2 linked regions of the Actinokineospora baliensis genome follow. The protein of the gene in region 1 interacts with the protein of each later gene in a pairwise test. Links are inferred from orthologs where the notes say so. Each region holds a gene or a part of one and is shown on either strand. Other genes may lie near its edges.

Region 1 (6,295 bases):
GATCGGCAAGCGCCGCACGGAGGCCCAGGAGGCGCTCTCGGCAGCCGTGGGCGGCCCGGTATCGGTATCAGGCACCACCACCGACGGCCTCGGCCTCACCGGCCGCGGCGAGGGCATCGCAGCCGTAGCCACCGCACTGCTCCTGATCGACTAGCGGAACAGCCTGAACTGCCCCCGCCCCCGCCCCGCCCGCCCCCGACAGCAGTGCCGACCACCGCTCCTAGGAAGCCGCCCACCAAACTGCTCGATGGGGCGAACTTGTTTTGTGTGGGGTGGCGGCAGTCGTAGCCTTGCTTCGCTGCAGGGCCATGCTTTTCGGCCCCGGCTTTTGCGGTCCTGCCACGGCTGGTGCAGGGGCCCCGCGCAAAACAAGTTCGCCCCATCGAGCACCCCCACACCCCGCGATCCAGCGCAATGCCGCAGGCGAGCCGACCGGCCCCATCGAGCACTCCGCTCCACGACGGGTCCGAGCCGCGAGCCGACCGGCCCCATCAAGCACACCGGACCACCACGGATCCAGCGCAATGCCGAAGGCGAGCCGACCCCGAAGCCCGTACGTTCTGGGCATGGCACCAGAACTGTCCGAGGGCGCCCGAGCTCTCCTCGACGGACCCAACTTCGCCACCCTGGCCACGCTCAACCCGGACGGCAGCCCGCAGACCTCGGTGCTGTGGGTGCGCCGCGACGGCGACGACGTGCTGCTGTCGACGGTGGCGGGCAGGCAGAAGGAGAAGAACCTGCGGCGCGACCCCCGGGTCAGCGTCACGGTGATCAACAAGGACAACCCGTACAGCTACCTGGAGTTCCGCGGCGTCGCCGAGCTGACCACCGAGGGCGGCCACGAGCTGATCAACGAGCTGTCGCTGAAGTACAGCGGCCAGCCCTACACCGGGGACACCCCGGACACCGTGCGGGTCGTGGTGCGCATCACACCGGAGCGGATCACCGGGCACGCGTAGCGACCTCTAGCGTGGACGCCGTGGGCATCCGCGGCGTCCTGCTGGACTTCTCCGGGACCGTGTTCCGCCTGGAACCGGGGACCGGCGCTGTCGACGGCCTGCACAACCAGGACGGCAGCGCGCTCACCGCGGACCGCTACGCCGAGCTGCTGGCGCTGATGACGGTGCCGACCGGTGTCCCGGCGCACCTGCCCGCGGACCTGCACGACGCCTGGCACCGCCGTGACCTCGACCCCGAGGTGCACCGCGCCGCCTACCAGGCCTCCCTCTCGCACTCCGAGTTCGGCTTGGCCGAGGGCGTGGCCACGCAGGTGTACGACCTGATGCTGGCGCCGTCGTCGTGGCGGCCGTACCCGGACACCGAGGCGGCTCTTAGGCTGCTGCGCGCCAAGGGCGTGCCGGTGGCCGTAGTCAGCAACATCGCCTGGGACGTCCGCGACACGTTCGCGCACTGGGGCCTGGCTGAGCTGGTCGACGAGTACGTGCTGTCCTACGCGGTCGGCGTGATGAAGCCGGACGCCAAGATCTTCGAGATCGCCTGCGAGCGGATCGCCGTCTCCCCCGCCGACGCGCTGATGATCGGTGACAGCGCCAAGGCCGACGGGGCGGCAGCGCTGCTCGGCTGTCGATTCGAGCGGGTGGAGCCGCAGGCGACCGCGAATCGCCCGGACGCGCTGCTCGGCGCGTTGCGCACGCACGGGATCGCGGACTAGAACGCCACGCGAGCGGGGCTGGTGACCGGCGGCAACCGGCCACCAGCCAAACCGGGCACGGGTGAGCGAGGCGTGACCCGTACCATTTCCCCCAACCAACGCTGTGCTCCCACCAGGAGATAGTCGTGTCCCTGCACATCTACGACAGCGCGAGTCGCACCTCGCGCCCGTTCGCGCCACTGACCCCCGGGATCGCCTCGATCTACGTCTGCGGTGCGACGGTGCAGGGCGTCCCGCACATCGGGCACGTGCGCAGCGGCCTGAACTTCGACGTAGTGCGCCGCTGGCTGGCCCATGGCGGCCTCGACGTGCGCCTAGTGCGCAACGTCACCGACATCGACGACAAGATCCTCGTGAAGGCCGCGGACGCGGGCAGGCCGTGGTGGGAGTGGGCGGCGACGCACGAGCGCGCCTTCGAGGACGCCTACGACGCCCTGGGCTGCCTCCCGCCGTCGGTGTCGCCGCGCGCGACCGGCCACGTCACGCAGATGGTCGAGCTGATGCAGCGGCTCATCGACGACGGGCACGCCTACGCCGCCGGTGGCGACGTCTACTTCTCGGTCTCCTCTTACCCCGCCTACGGCGAGCTGTCCGGCGCGAAGCTGGACGAGGTGCAGCAGGGCGAGTCCGCCGCGCAGTGCAAGGCCGACCCGCGCGACTTCACCCTGTGGAAGTCCGCGAAACCGGGTGAGCCGTCCTGGCCGACCCCGTGGGGCGCCGGGCGGCCCGGTTGGCACCTGGAGTGCTCGGCGATGGCGCGCACGTACCTCGGCAGCGCGTTCGACATCCACGGCGGCGGCATCGACCTGGTCTTCCCGCACCACGAGAACGAGCAGGCCCAGTCGCGCGCCGCCGGTGACGGGTTCGCCAACTACTGGATGCACAACGCCTGGGTCACCATGAGCGGCGAGAAGATGTCGAAGTCGCTGGGCAACGTGGTGTCGATCCCGGAGATGCTCAACCGGGTGCGGGCCCAGGAGCTGCGGTACTACCTGGTCGGGCCGCACTACCGGTCGACCGTCGAGTACTCGGAGGCGGCGCTCGAGGAGTCGGTGCGCGCGTTCGGCCGGATCGAGGCGTTCGTGCGCAAGGTCGTCCAGCGCACCGGGGTGGTGGCTCCCGGCGAGGTGACCGCGGAGTTCACCGCCGCGATGGACGACGACCTGTCGACCCCCTCCGCGCTCGCCGCGGTGCACAACCAGGTCCGGCTGGGTAACTCCGCGCTGGACTCCGGCGATGACACCACCGCGCGCGCCGCGGCGTCGTCGGTGCGCGCGATGACCGGGGTGCTCGGGCTCGACCCGCTGCTGTGGGCCGAGGACACCCCAGGCGAGGGCGGGGTGCTGCAGGCGTTGACCGCGCTGGTCGACGGCCTGCTCGAGCAGCGGGCCCAAGCCCGCGCCGATCGCGACTTCGCGCTCAGCGACGCGATCCGCGACCGCCTGCTGCAGGCGGGCGTCGCCGTCGAGGACACCCCCGGCGGTCCACAGTGGACAGTGAAGGACAGCTGACGTGGCAGGCAATTCCCAGCGCCGGGGCGCGATGCGCAAGCCGGGCTCGAAGAAGGGCGCCGTCGTCGGCTCCGGCGGCCAGCGGCGCAGGGCGCTCGAGGGCAAGGGGCCGACCCCCAAGGCGGAGAACCGCCCCGGCCACGCCGCCAACCGGCGCGCCAACTCCACGGCCAAGCGCTCGGCCAAGACCCAGGACAAGGGCAGCAACGAACTGGTCGCGGGTCGCAACCCGGTCGTCGAACTGCTGCGCGCGAACGCCCCGGCGACCGGGCTCTACGTGGCGCTGGGCATCGAGCCCGACGACCGGGTCGCCGAGTCGGTGCGCCTGGCCGCCGACCGGGGCATCTCGGTGCTGGAGGTCTCCCGCCCGGAACTGGACCGGCTGACCGCTGGCGCGATGCACCAGGGCCTGGCGCTGCAGGTGCCGCCGTTCGAGTACGCGCACCCGGACGAACTGCTCGACGCCGCCGCCAGCACCGGCGAACCCCCGCTGATCGTGGCCCTCGACGGCGTGACCGACCCGCGCAACCTCGGCGCCGTGGTCCGCTCCGCCGCCGCGTTCGGCGCCAACGGCGTGCTGCTGCCGCAGCGGCGCAGCGCGGGCATGACCGCCGTCGCCTGGCGCACCTCGGCCGGTACCGCGGCCAAGCTCCCGGTCGCGGTCGCGGTCAACCTGACCCGCCAGCTGCGCGCGTTCGCCGAGCAGGGCCTGATGATCGTCGGCCTCGACGCCGACGGCACCATGGACTTCGACGACCTCGACCTGGCCACCTCCCCCCTGGTCATCGTGGTCGGCTCCGAAGGCCGCGGCCTCACCCGCCTGGTCCGCGAAGCCTGCGACGCCACCGTCTCCATCCCCATGTCCGCGGGCGTCGAATCCCTCAACGCCTCAGTGGCCGCGGGCGTCGTCCTCGCCGAGGTCGCCCGCCGCCGCCGCGCCGCCGGTCGCGTCTGACCCGCTCGCACCGAGAAACGGGACCCCTGCCCGGCCGGGCGGGGGTCCCGTTTGTCGATTCCCTGGAGAAGTCGGGTGGATCTCGCGCGGAACCGGGGATGCCGCCCGTTGGCGTGCGAGACTGCGGTGGTCCTGTTTGGAGGGTGATCCGGGTGGACTGGGCTGGGGTCTTGGCCGACTTCCGAGCGCACTGGCACGTCTACCTGTCCATGCCGCTGGTGGCCGCGGTGATCGGGTACGTGACCAAGCGGGCGGCGATCGAGATGATGTTCCGGCCGCTGGAGTTCGTGGGGGTCGGGCCGCTGGGGTGGCAGGGGGTGATCCCGCGCAACTCGGAGCGGATGGCTTCGGTGGCGATGGAGTTGATGACCACCAACCTGATCTCGCCGCGGGAGGTGTTCGGGCGGCTGGACCCCAAGCGGGTGGCGCAGGAGCTGCGGGAGCCGATCGAGCGGGCGGTGGACGAGATCGCGCGGGAGGTGCTGGCCGAGTACCAGCCGAACCTGTGGGAGTTGTTGCCGCGGCAGGCGCAGGAGCGGGTGCTGGGGCGGATCCGCCGGGACGCGCCGTCGGTGGTGGAGCGGTTGATGCGGGAGGTCGCCGACGACATCGAGGCGTTGCTGGACGTCAAGGCGATGGCGGTGCGGGCGCTGGTGCGCGACAAGGCGGTGCTCAACCGGTTGATCCGGGGGACCGCGGCGCCGGAGATGCGGTTCATCGCGCGGTCGGGGATCTGGTTCGGGCTGGTCATCGGGGTCGTGCAGCTGATCACCTGGGCGCTGACGAAGAACCCGTGGGTGCTGCCGCTGTTCGGCGGGCTGACCGGGTGGCTGACCGACTGGCTGGCACTGAAGATGATCTTCTTCCCCCGGCGGCCGAAGCGGTTCCTCGGGCTGGTGACCTGGCAGGGCATGTTCCAGCGCAGGCGGATGGCGGTGGCCCGCGACTACGGCGAGCTGATCGCGGGCGAGATCCTGACCGTGGCCAACGTGCTCGAGGCGGTGCTCACCGGGCCGGGCGCCGACCGGCTGCACCGGATGGTCGAGCGCGAGGTGCGCCGGGCCGTCGACGAGCAGGCGAGCCTGGCCAAGCCGCTGGTGGTCGCCGCGGTCGGGCCGCGGCGCTACCAGGAGATGAAGGCCGCGGCGGCGCGGCGGGCGATCGAGCACGTGCCGGACACCGTGCGGCACATCGAGGGCTACGCCACCGACGCGCTCGACATCCGGGCCACCATCGTCCGGCAGATCCAGGGACTGACCCCGGTGCAGTACGAGGGGCTGCTGCGGCCCGCGTTCCGCCAGGACGAGTGGAAGCTGATCACCGTCGGCGCGCTCATCGGGTTCCTGGTCGGCGAGCTGCAGGTCCTGCTGCTCCTGCACTGAACGCCGGGCGGGTTAATCTACCAGCGGGTCAACTAACGGGAGGGTCGGGTTTGGACGCTGTTCTCGACGACCTCTCCCGGCACTGGCCGGTGTACCTGTCGATGCCGTTCGTCGCCGCGGTGATCGGCTACGTGACCAAGCGGGTCGCCATCGAGATGATGTTCCGGCCACTGCACTTCGTCGGCATCGCCCCGCCCTGGCTCGGCTGGCAGGGCGTGGTGCCGCGCAACTCGGCGCGGATGGTCCGGGTGTCGGCCGAGCTGATCACCAGCAGGCTGGTCGACCCGCGCGAGGTGGTCGAGCGGCTCGACCCCGACGAGGTGGCCAGGCAGATCCAGGGACCGCTGCTGGTCACCGTCGACCGGATCGCCCGCGAAGTGCTGGAGACCCACCACCCCCGGCTGTGGGAGGTGCTGCCGGTGCTGGCCCAAGACCTGATCGTCAAGCAGGTGCAGGCGGGCTCGCCAGCGCTGGTCCGCAAGGTGATGGCCGAGGTCAGGGCCAACATCGGCGACGTGCTCGACGTCGGGCAGGTGGCGGTGACCGCGCTGGAGCGGGACAAGGAACTGCTGGTGCGGCTGGTGCGCGACATCTCCCGCCCGGAGATGGCCTTCATCGCCCGCTGCGGCATCTACTTCGGCTTCGCGCTCGGCGTCGTGCAGACCGCCGTGTGGGCGCTGACCAGGGAACCGCTGGTACTGCCGATCTTCGGCGCGGCGATCGGCTGGTTCACCGACTGGCTGGCGATCAAGCTGGTGTTCTTCCCCCGCGAACG
Region 2 (6,259 bases), 1.2 Mb from region 1 along the record:
GGGGCCGCCTTCACCGGCTCGTCCAGCAGCGGCTGGTAGGTCTTCTGGCCAGCCAGGTGCACCAGGAAGAACGCGGTGAGCAGGGCCCGGCTGACCCGTTGCGTGGCGTGCTCGGACTTGCCGTGGACCAGCAGCCCGCTCCAGTGCTTGCCCTCGGCGAACCCCAGGTGCGACGCCTTCGGCAGCGTCCGCAGCTGCGTCGGCCCGCCCCACGCCTGCGCGATCAGCTCGCCGTGCGCGCTGGGCGGCGCCACCAGGTCGTTCCCGCCGACCAGGTGCAGGGACGGGACGCGGCAGCGGGCGGCGGCGTCGGTCGCGAAGGGCTTGGTCTGGGCCGCGGCGAGCGTGGCGACCGCCTTGACCCGGGGGTCGTCCGCTGCGGCCAGCGCGGCGGCCCCACCCCCGGTCGAGTGCCCCGCCAGCCCGAGCTTGTCCTGGTCGACGCTGATGGCCCCGTCGCCGAGCCGGACGCCCGAGCAGACGTCCAGCGCGGTGCGCAGGTCCGACGCCAGCAGCCGGTGCGACCCGAGTGGACCGACGTGGGTGCCGGGAGCGGCGACCACGACGCCCCAGGACGCCAGGTGCCGGAACAGGCCCCGGTACCGGCTGGGCGGCTGCAGCCAGCCGTGGCCGAACGCGATCGCGGGCAGTCCGAGGCCCGCGGCAGGCGTGAACACCACCCCCGGCATGCCGACCAACGCCAGGTCGCCGCGCAGGACCTGGTGCGGACCGGGGCGGGCGAGCTCGTCGAGCAGGTGCTTGGCCGTGCGTGCCATGGGGCCAGCCTATCGGTGGTCGAACTAACCGGTGGTTACCCTGGTGCGCGTGTGCGGAATCGTGGGATATGTGGGGCACAGACCGGCTCTCGACGTGGTGCTCGACGGGCTGCGCAGGCTCGAGTACCGCGGGTACGACTCGGCCGGTGTGGCCGTCCTCGTGGGCGACGGGCTGGCCGTGGAGCGCAAGGCCGGTCGGCTGGCGAACCTGGAGGCCCGGCTCGACGAGGTCGGCAGGGCGGGGTTCGCGGGTACCGCGGGCATGGGGCACACCCGGTGGGCCACGCACGGCGCCCCGGTGGACCGCAACTCGCACCCGCACCGGGACACGACCGGTCGGGTCGCGGTCGTGCACAACGGGATCATCGAGAACTTCGCCTCGCTGCGCGCCGAGCTGGAGGCCGCTGGCGTCGAGCTGGCCAGCGACACCGACTCCGAGACCGCGGCCCACCTGGTCGCCCGCGCCTACGCCGACGGCGACACCCGTGGAGACCTGCCCGCGAGCGTTCGGGCCGTGTGCCGCCGCTTGGAGGGCGCGTTCACCCTGGTCGTCACGCACGCCGACGAGCCGGACCTGATCGTCGCCGCCCGCCGCAGCTCCCCGCTGGTGCTGGGCATCGGCGACGGCGAGACCTTCGTCGCCTCGGACGTGGCCGCGTTCATCGAGCACACCCGCGAGGCCGTCGAGCTGGGCCAGGACCAGCTGGTGGTGATCACCCGCGGCGGCTACGAGGTGCTCGACTTCCACGGCGAGCCCGCCCCGGCCAAGCCGTTCACCGTGGACTGGGACCTCTCGGCCGCCGAGAAGGGCGGCCACGAGTACTTCATGCTCAAGGAGATCGACGAGCAGCCGACCGCGCTGGCCGACACCCTGCGCGGGCACTTCGCCGACGGCCGGATCGTGCTCGACGAGCAGCGGCTCTCCGATCAGGACCTGCGCGACGTGGACAAGGTGTTCGTCGTCGCCTGCGGGTCGGCCTACCACTCCGGCCTGGTCGCCAAGTACGCCATCGAGCACTGGACCCGGCTGCCGGTCGAGGTCGAGCTGGCCTCGGAGTTCCGCTACCGCGACCCGGTGCTCGACCGCGACACCCTGGTCGTGGCCGTGTCGCAGTCCGGCGAGACCGCGGACACGCTGGAGGCCGTGCGGCACGCCCGCGAGCAGAAGGCCAGGGTGCTGGCGGTCTGCAACACCAACGGCGCGCAGATCCCGCGCGAGTCCGACGCGGTGCTCTACACCCACGCCGGGCCCGAGATCGGGGTCGCCTCGACCAAGGCGTTCCTCGCCCAGATCGCGGCGAACTACCTGGTCGGCCTGGCCCTGGCGCAGGCGCGCGGCACCAAGTACCCCGACGAGGTCGCCCGCGAGTTCCACGAGCTGGCCGCCATGCCCGAGGCCGTGCGGCAGGTGTTGGGCACCACCGCCCAGGTCCAGGCGCTCGGCCAGGAGTTGTCGGACGCCAAGGCCGTGCTGTTCCTCGGTCGGCACGTCGGCTACCCGGTGGCGCTGGAGGGCGCGCTCAAGCTCAAGGAGTTGGCGTACATGCACGCCGAGGGCTTCGCGGCTGGCGAGCTCAAGCACGGGCCGATCGCGCTGATCGAGCCGGGCCTGCCGGTGGTCGTGGTGATGCCCTCGCCGAAGGGGCGCGCGGTGCTGCACTCGAAGCTGGTGTCCAACATCAGCGAGATCCAGGCCCGCGGCGCCCGGACCATCGTCATCGCCGAGGATGGCGACGAGACCGTGCGGCCGTTCGCCGACGAGCTCATCGAGATCCCGGCGGTGCCGACGCTGCTGCAGCCGCTGGTGTCGACCGTGCCGCTGCAGGTCCTCGCCGCCGAGATCGCCCGGTCCCGGGGCTACGACGTGGACAAGCCGCGCAACCTGGCCAAGTCGGTCACCGTCGAATAGGAGGCGCGAGTGCAGGGCGCCTGGACCACCGCGACCATCCGCGAAGCCGAGCGGCTGGTGCTGGCCGCGACCGCGCCCGGCGCACTCATGCGCAGAGCCGCGCACGGCGTCGCGTTGCACGCCGCCCGGCTGCTCGAGCAGCGCACCGGCGGCGTGTCCGGCAGACGGGTCGCGCTGCTGGTCGGCACGGGTGACAACGGTGGCGACGCGCTCTGGGCCGGTGCGTTCCTGCGCAAGCGCTCGGTCGGGGTGACGGCTGTCCTGCTCGACCCCGACCGCGTGCACGCCGAAGGGCTGGCCGCCTTGAAGCGCGCTGGTGGTCGGGTCGGCACGGTGGCGGACTTGGACTTCGCGGACCTGGTCATCGACGGGATCGTGGGGTTGTCGGCGCGCGGACCTCTGCGGCCCGCCGCCGCGGCCGCGGTGTCGCGGATCAAGGCGCCCGTGGTGGCGGTCGACCTGCCCAGCGGGGTCGATCCGGACACGGGCGCGGTGAGCGGGCCCGCGGTGACGGCCGACGTGACGGTGACATTCGGCGGGCACAAGCCGGTGCACTACCTCGCCGCCGCCCGGTGCGGGGTCGTTCACCTGGTCGACCTGGGGCTTGACCTGCCGGAACCCAGGTTCTCCGTGCTGTCGGAGCGGGAAGTCGGGTCGGCGTGGCCGCTCCCGGGCGCGGGCGACGACAAGTACACGCAGGGCGTGGTCGGGGTGGCCGCCGGGTCGTCGACCTACCCGGGTGCCGCAGTGCTGTCCGTCGGTGCCGCGGTGCTCGCGACCTCCGGGCTGACCAGGTACGTGGGATCGGCGGCCGACGAGGTGCGGCGGCGGTGGCCGGAGGTGATCGCGACCGGGTCGATCGGCGACACCGGTCGGGTCCAGGCCTGGGTAGTCGGACCGGGGATGGGCACCGGTAAGGCCGCCAGGGACCTGCTCGGGGACGTGCTCGGCGCCGGTGTCCCGGTGTGCGTGGACGCCGACGGGATCACGCTGCTGGCCGCGCACCCGGACCTGTGGGACGCGCGCGACCCGGACGTGCCGGTGCTGCTGACCCCGCACGACCGGGAGTTCGCGCGGATCGCGCAGCCGCGCGGGATCGAACTCGGTGCTGACCGGGTCGGTGCCGCGGTGGCGTTGGCGGCGGAGTTGGATGTGACAGTGCTGCTCAAGGGGCACGCGACGGTGATCGCGGACGCAGGCGGGACGGTGCTGGTGAACCCGGCGCGGTCGCACTGGTTGGCCACGGCCGGGTCCGGGGACGTGCTGTCCGGGATGGTCGGGGCGCTGCTGGCCGCCGGGCTGGACCCGCTGTTGGCCGCCGGGTGCGCGGCGTTCGTGCACGTGCGGGCCGGGGAGTTGGCCGCGCGCGGTGCCCCGGCGCCCGCGTCGGCGATCGTGTCAGCCCTGCCGGAAGCGATCAGGTCGGTGGTGTCATGAGTCGGGCCGAAGTTGTTGTCGACCTGGAGGCGTTGCGGCACAACGTGTCCCTGCTGGTCGCGCGGGCGTCCGGTGCCGAGGCGATGGCGGTGGTCAAGGCCGACGGGTACGGGCATGGCGCGGTTCGGGTCGCCAGGGCGGCACTGGAAGCGGGCGTGACCTGGCTCGGTTCGTGTTCGCTCAACGAGGCGCTCGTGTTGCGGGAAGCCGGGATCGAAGCTCCCATTCTGTCCTGGTTGGACGGACCAGGCGCCGACATGTCCGCCGCCGTCGACGCGGGCGTTGACGTCGGGGTGTCCTCTGTGGAACAGCTGGAGCGGTTGTCGGGGGCCAGGATCCACCTGAAGGTCGACACCGGCTTGTGCCGCAACGGGTGCCCGCCGGAGTCGTGGTCGGAACTGGTCGAAGCCGCGGCGGCGTCGGACAACGAGGTGTACGCGGTCTGGTCGCACCTCGCGTGCGCTGACGACCCCGCCCACCCGGCGACCGACGAGCAGGCCAAGCGGTTCGGCGAGGCGTACGACATCGCGCTCGCCGCCGGGCTGCGGCCCAAGCGGCACCTCGCCAACTCGGCCGCCACGCTCAACCGGCCCGACCTGCACTTCGACATGGTCCGGCTCGGCATCGCCATGTACGGGCTCAACCCGTTGGCGCAAGAGGAAGACCTGCGGCCGGTGATGAGCTTCCGCTCGGAGGTCGCGCTGGTCAAACGGGTCCGCGCGGGCGAATCGGTCTCGTATGGACAGACGTGGACCGCGGGCCGCGACACCACGTTGGCGTTGGTCACCGCGGGCTACGCCGACGGTGTGCCCCGGCTGCTGTCCAACCGGATGGACGTGCTGCTGGCGGGCGAGCGACGGCCGATCCGGGGACGCGTGTGCATGGACCAGATCATCGTCGACTGCGGTGACGCGGCTGTCTCCGAGGGCGACGAGGTCGTGCTGTTCGGGTCCGCCGCGCGCGGCGAGCCCACGGCCACCGAGTGGGCCGACGCGATCGGCACCATCGACTACGAGATCGTCACCGGCATGTACCGGCCGCGCGTGCGCCGCAGGTACCTGGGCTGATGAACCGGATCGGCAAGCTGGCCGCGGGAGCCGGTGTCCTCGCCGCGGCGGCGACGGCCGTCGCGGTGGGCGTGCGCAAGCGCTCACCGCGCGAAGACCCGTACCTGGACGAGCCGCTGGGCGAACTGGTGCCGGACCGGACCGGGTCGGTGGTCGCCGACGACGGCGTGCTGCTGTCCTACGAAGAGGTCGACCCGGCGGACGGCGGCCAGGCCGAGATCACCGCGGTGCTGGTGCACGGGTTCGCCATGAGCAGGCTGGGCTGGCACTTCCAGCGCCGCGACCTGGCCGACCTCGTCGATCCCCGGGTGCGCCAAGTGCTCTACGACCACCGCGGCCACGGCCGGTCGGGGCGCTCGTCCGCGGCCGCCAGCACGATCGACCAACTCGCCGCCGACCTCGACGAGGTGCTGCGCGCGGTCGTGCCGGACGGCCCGATCGTCCTCATCGGACACTCCATGGGCGGCATGGTCGTCATGGCGCTGGCCGAACGCGCCCCCGAGCTGTTCGCCGAGCGGGTCACCGGCGTCGCGCTCATCGGCACCTCCGCGGGCGAGGTCGGCCGCAGCGGCCTGCCCCGACCGCTGCTGTCCAAGTACAACCCGCTGACCAGGGTGCTCGGCCGGGTCGCCGAGTGGCAGCCCGCCGCCGTCGAACTCGTGCGCACCGCGGGCGGCGGCATCACCCGCCAAGCCGCGCGGACCATCGGCTTCGGGCCGGGCAACACCAGTCCCCGCCTGGTCGACTTCCTGGTCAAGATGCTGGACGTGACGCCGGTGCGGGTCCTGGCCGACTTCGTCGACACCCTCGGCAGCCACAACCGCTACGCCGCGCTCGCCGGGCTCAAGCACTGCCGCGTGCTCGTGCTCAGCGGCGACCACGACTGGATGACCCCGTTCGCGCACGCCGAGCGGATCGCCGCCGCGCTGCCCGACGCGACCCTGGTCCGCGTCCCCGGCGCCGGGCACGTGGTGATGCTGGAGCGGGCGGACCTGGTCACCGAGCACCTGGCTACGCTGCTGCGCGAGAGCCACCAGGGAGGATGACCATGGCAGAGACCGTGCGGCTGC

What was found.
Region 2: the proteins of rlmB (region 1) and JOD54_RS02615 interact in binary tests that used the Escherichia coli proteins (3 or more experiments, as listed by UniProt). The link is inferred for Actinokineospora baliensis from one-to-one orthologs.

Annotation. Positions count from the first base shown.
Region 1 is NZ_JAFBCK010000001.1:1,822,748-1,829,042, reverse strand. What follows is about bases 2,200-5,161. They hold rlmB (23S rRNA (guanosine(2251)-2'-O)-methyltransferase RlmB), read left to right. Parts: upstream 2,200-3,184; coding sequence 3,185-4,138; downstream 4,139-5,161. Other genes in these bases: JOD54_RS08655 (DUF445 family protein), read left to right, coding at 4,348-5,161; cysS (cysteine--tRNA ligase), read left to right, coding at 2,200-3,183. Also shown: ispF (2-C-methyl-D-erythritol 2,4-cyclodiphosphate synthase), read left to right, coding at 1-154; JOD54_RS08675 (PPOX class F420-dependent oxidoreductase), read left to right, coding at 567-959; JOD54_RS08670 (HAD family hydrolase), read left to right, coding at 980-1,672; more of cysS, read left to right, coding at 1,798-2,199; more of JOD54_RS08655, read left to right, coding at 5,162-5,520; JOD54_RS08650 (DUF445 domain-containing protein), read left to right, coding at 5,571-6,295. UniProt on the Escherichia coli protein: Specifically methylates the ribose of guanosine 2251 in 23S rRNA.
Region 2 is NZ_JAFBCK010000001.1:646,664-652,922, reverse strand. The notes cover bases 1,983-4,908. They hold JOD54_RS02615 (NAD(P)H-hydrate dehydratase), read left to right. Parts: upstream 1,983-2,694; coding sequence 2,695-4,122; downstream 4,123-4,908. Other genes in these bases: alr (alanine racemase), read left to right, coding at 4,119-4,908; glmS (glutamine--fructose-6-phosphate transaminase (isomerizing)), read left to right, coding at 1,983-2,685. Also shown: JOD54_RS02625 (dienelactone hydrolase family protein), read right to left, coding at 1-776; more of glmS, read left to right, coding at 826-1,982; more of alr, read left to right, coding at 4,909-5,189; JOD54_RS02605 (alpha/beta fold hydrolase), read left to right, coding at 5,189-6,235; tRNA (adenosine(37)-N6)-threonylcarbamoyltransferase complex ATPase subunit type 1 TsaE, read left to right, coding at 6,238-6,259. UniProt on the Escherichia coli protein: Bifunctional enzyme that catalyzes the epimerization of the S- and R-forms of NAD(P)HX and the dehydration of the S-form of NAD(P)HX at the expense of ADP, which is converted to AMP.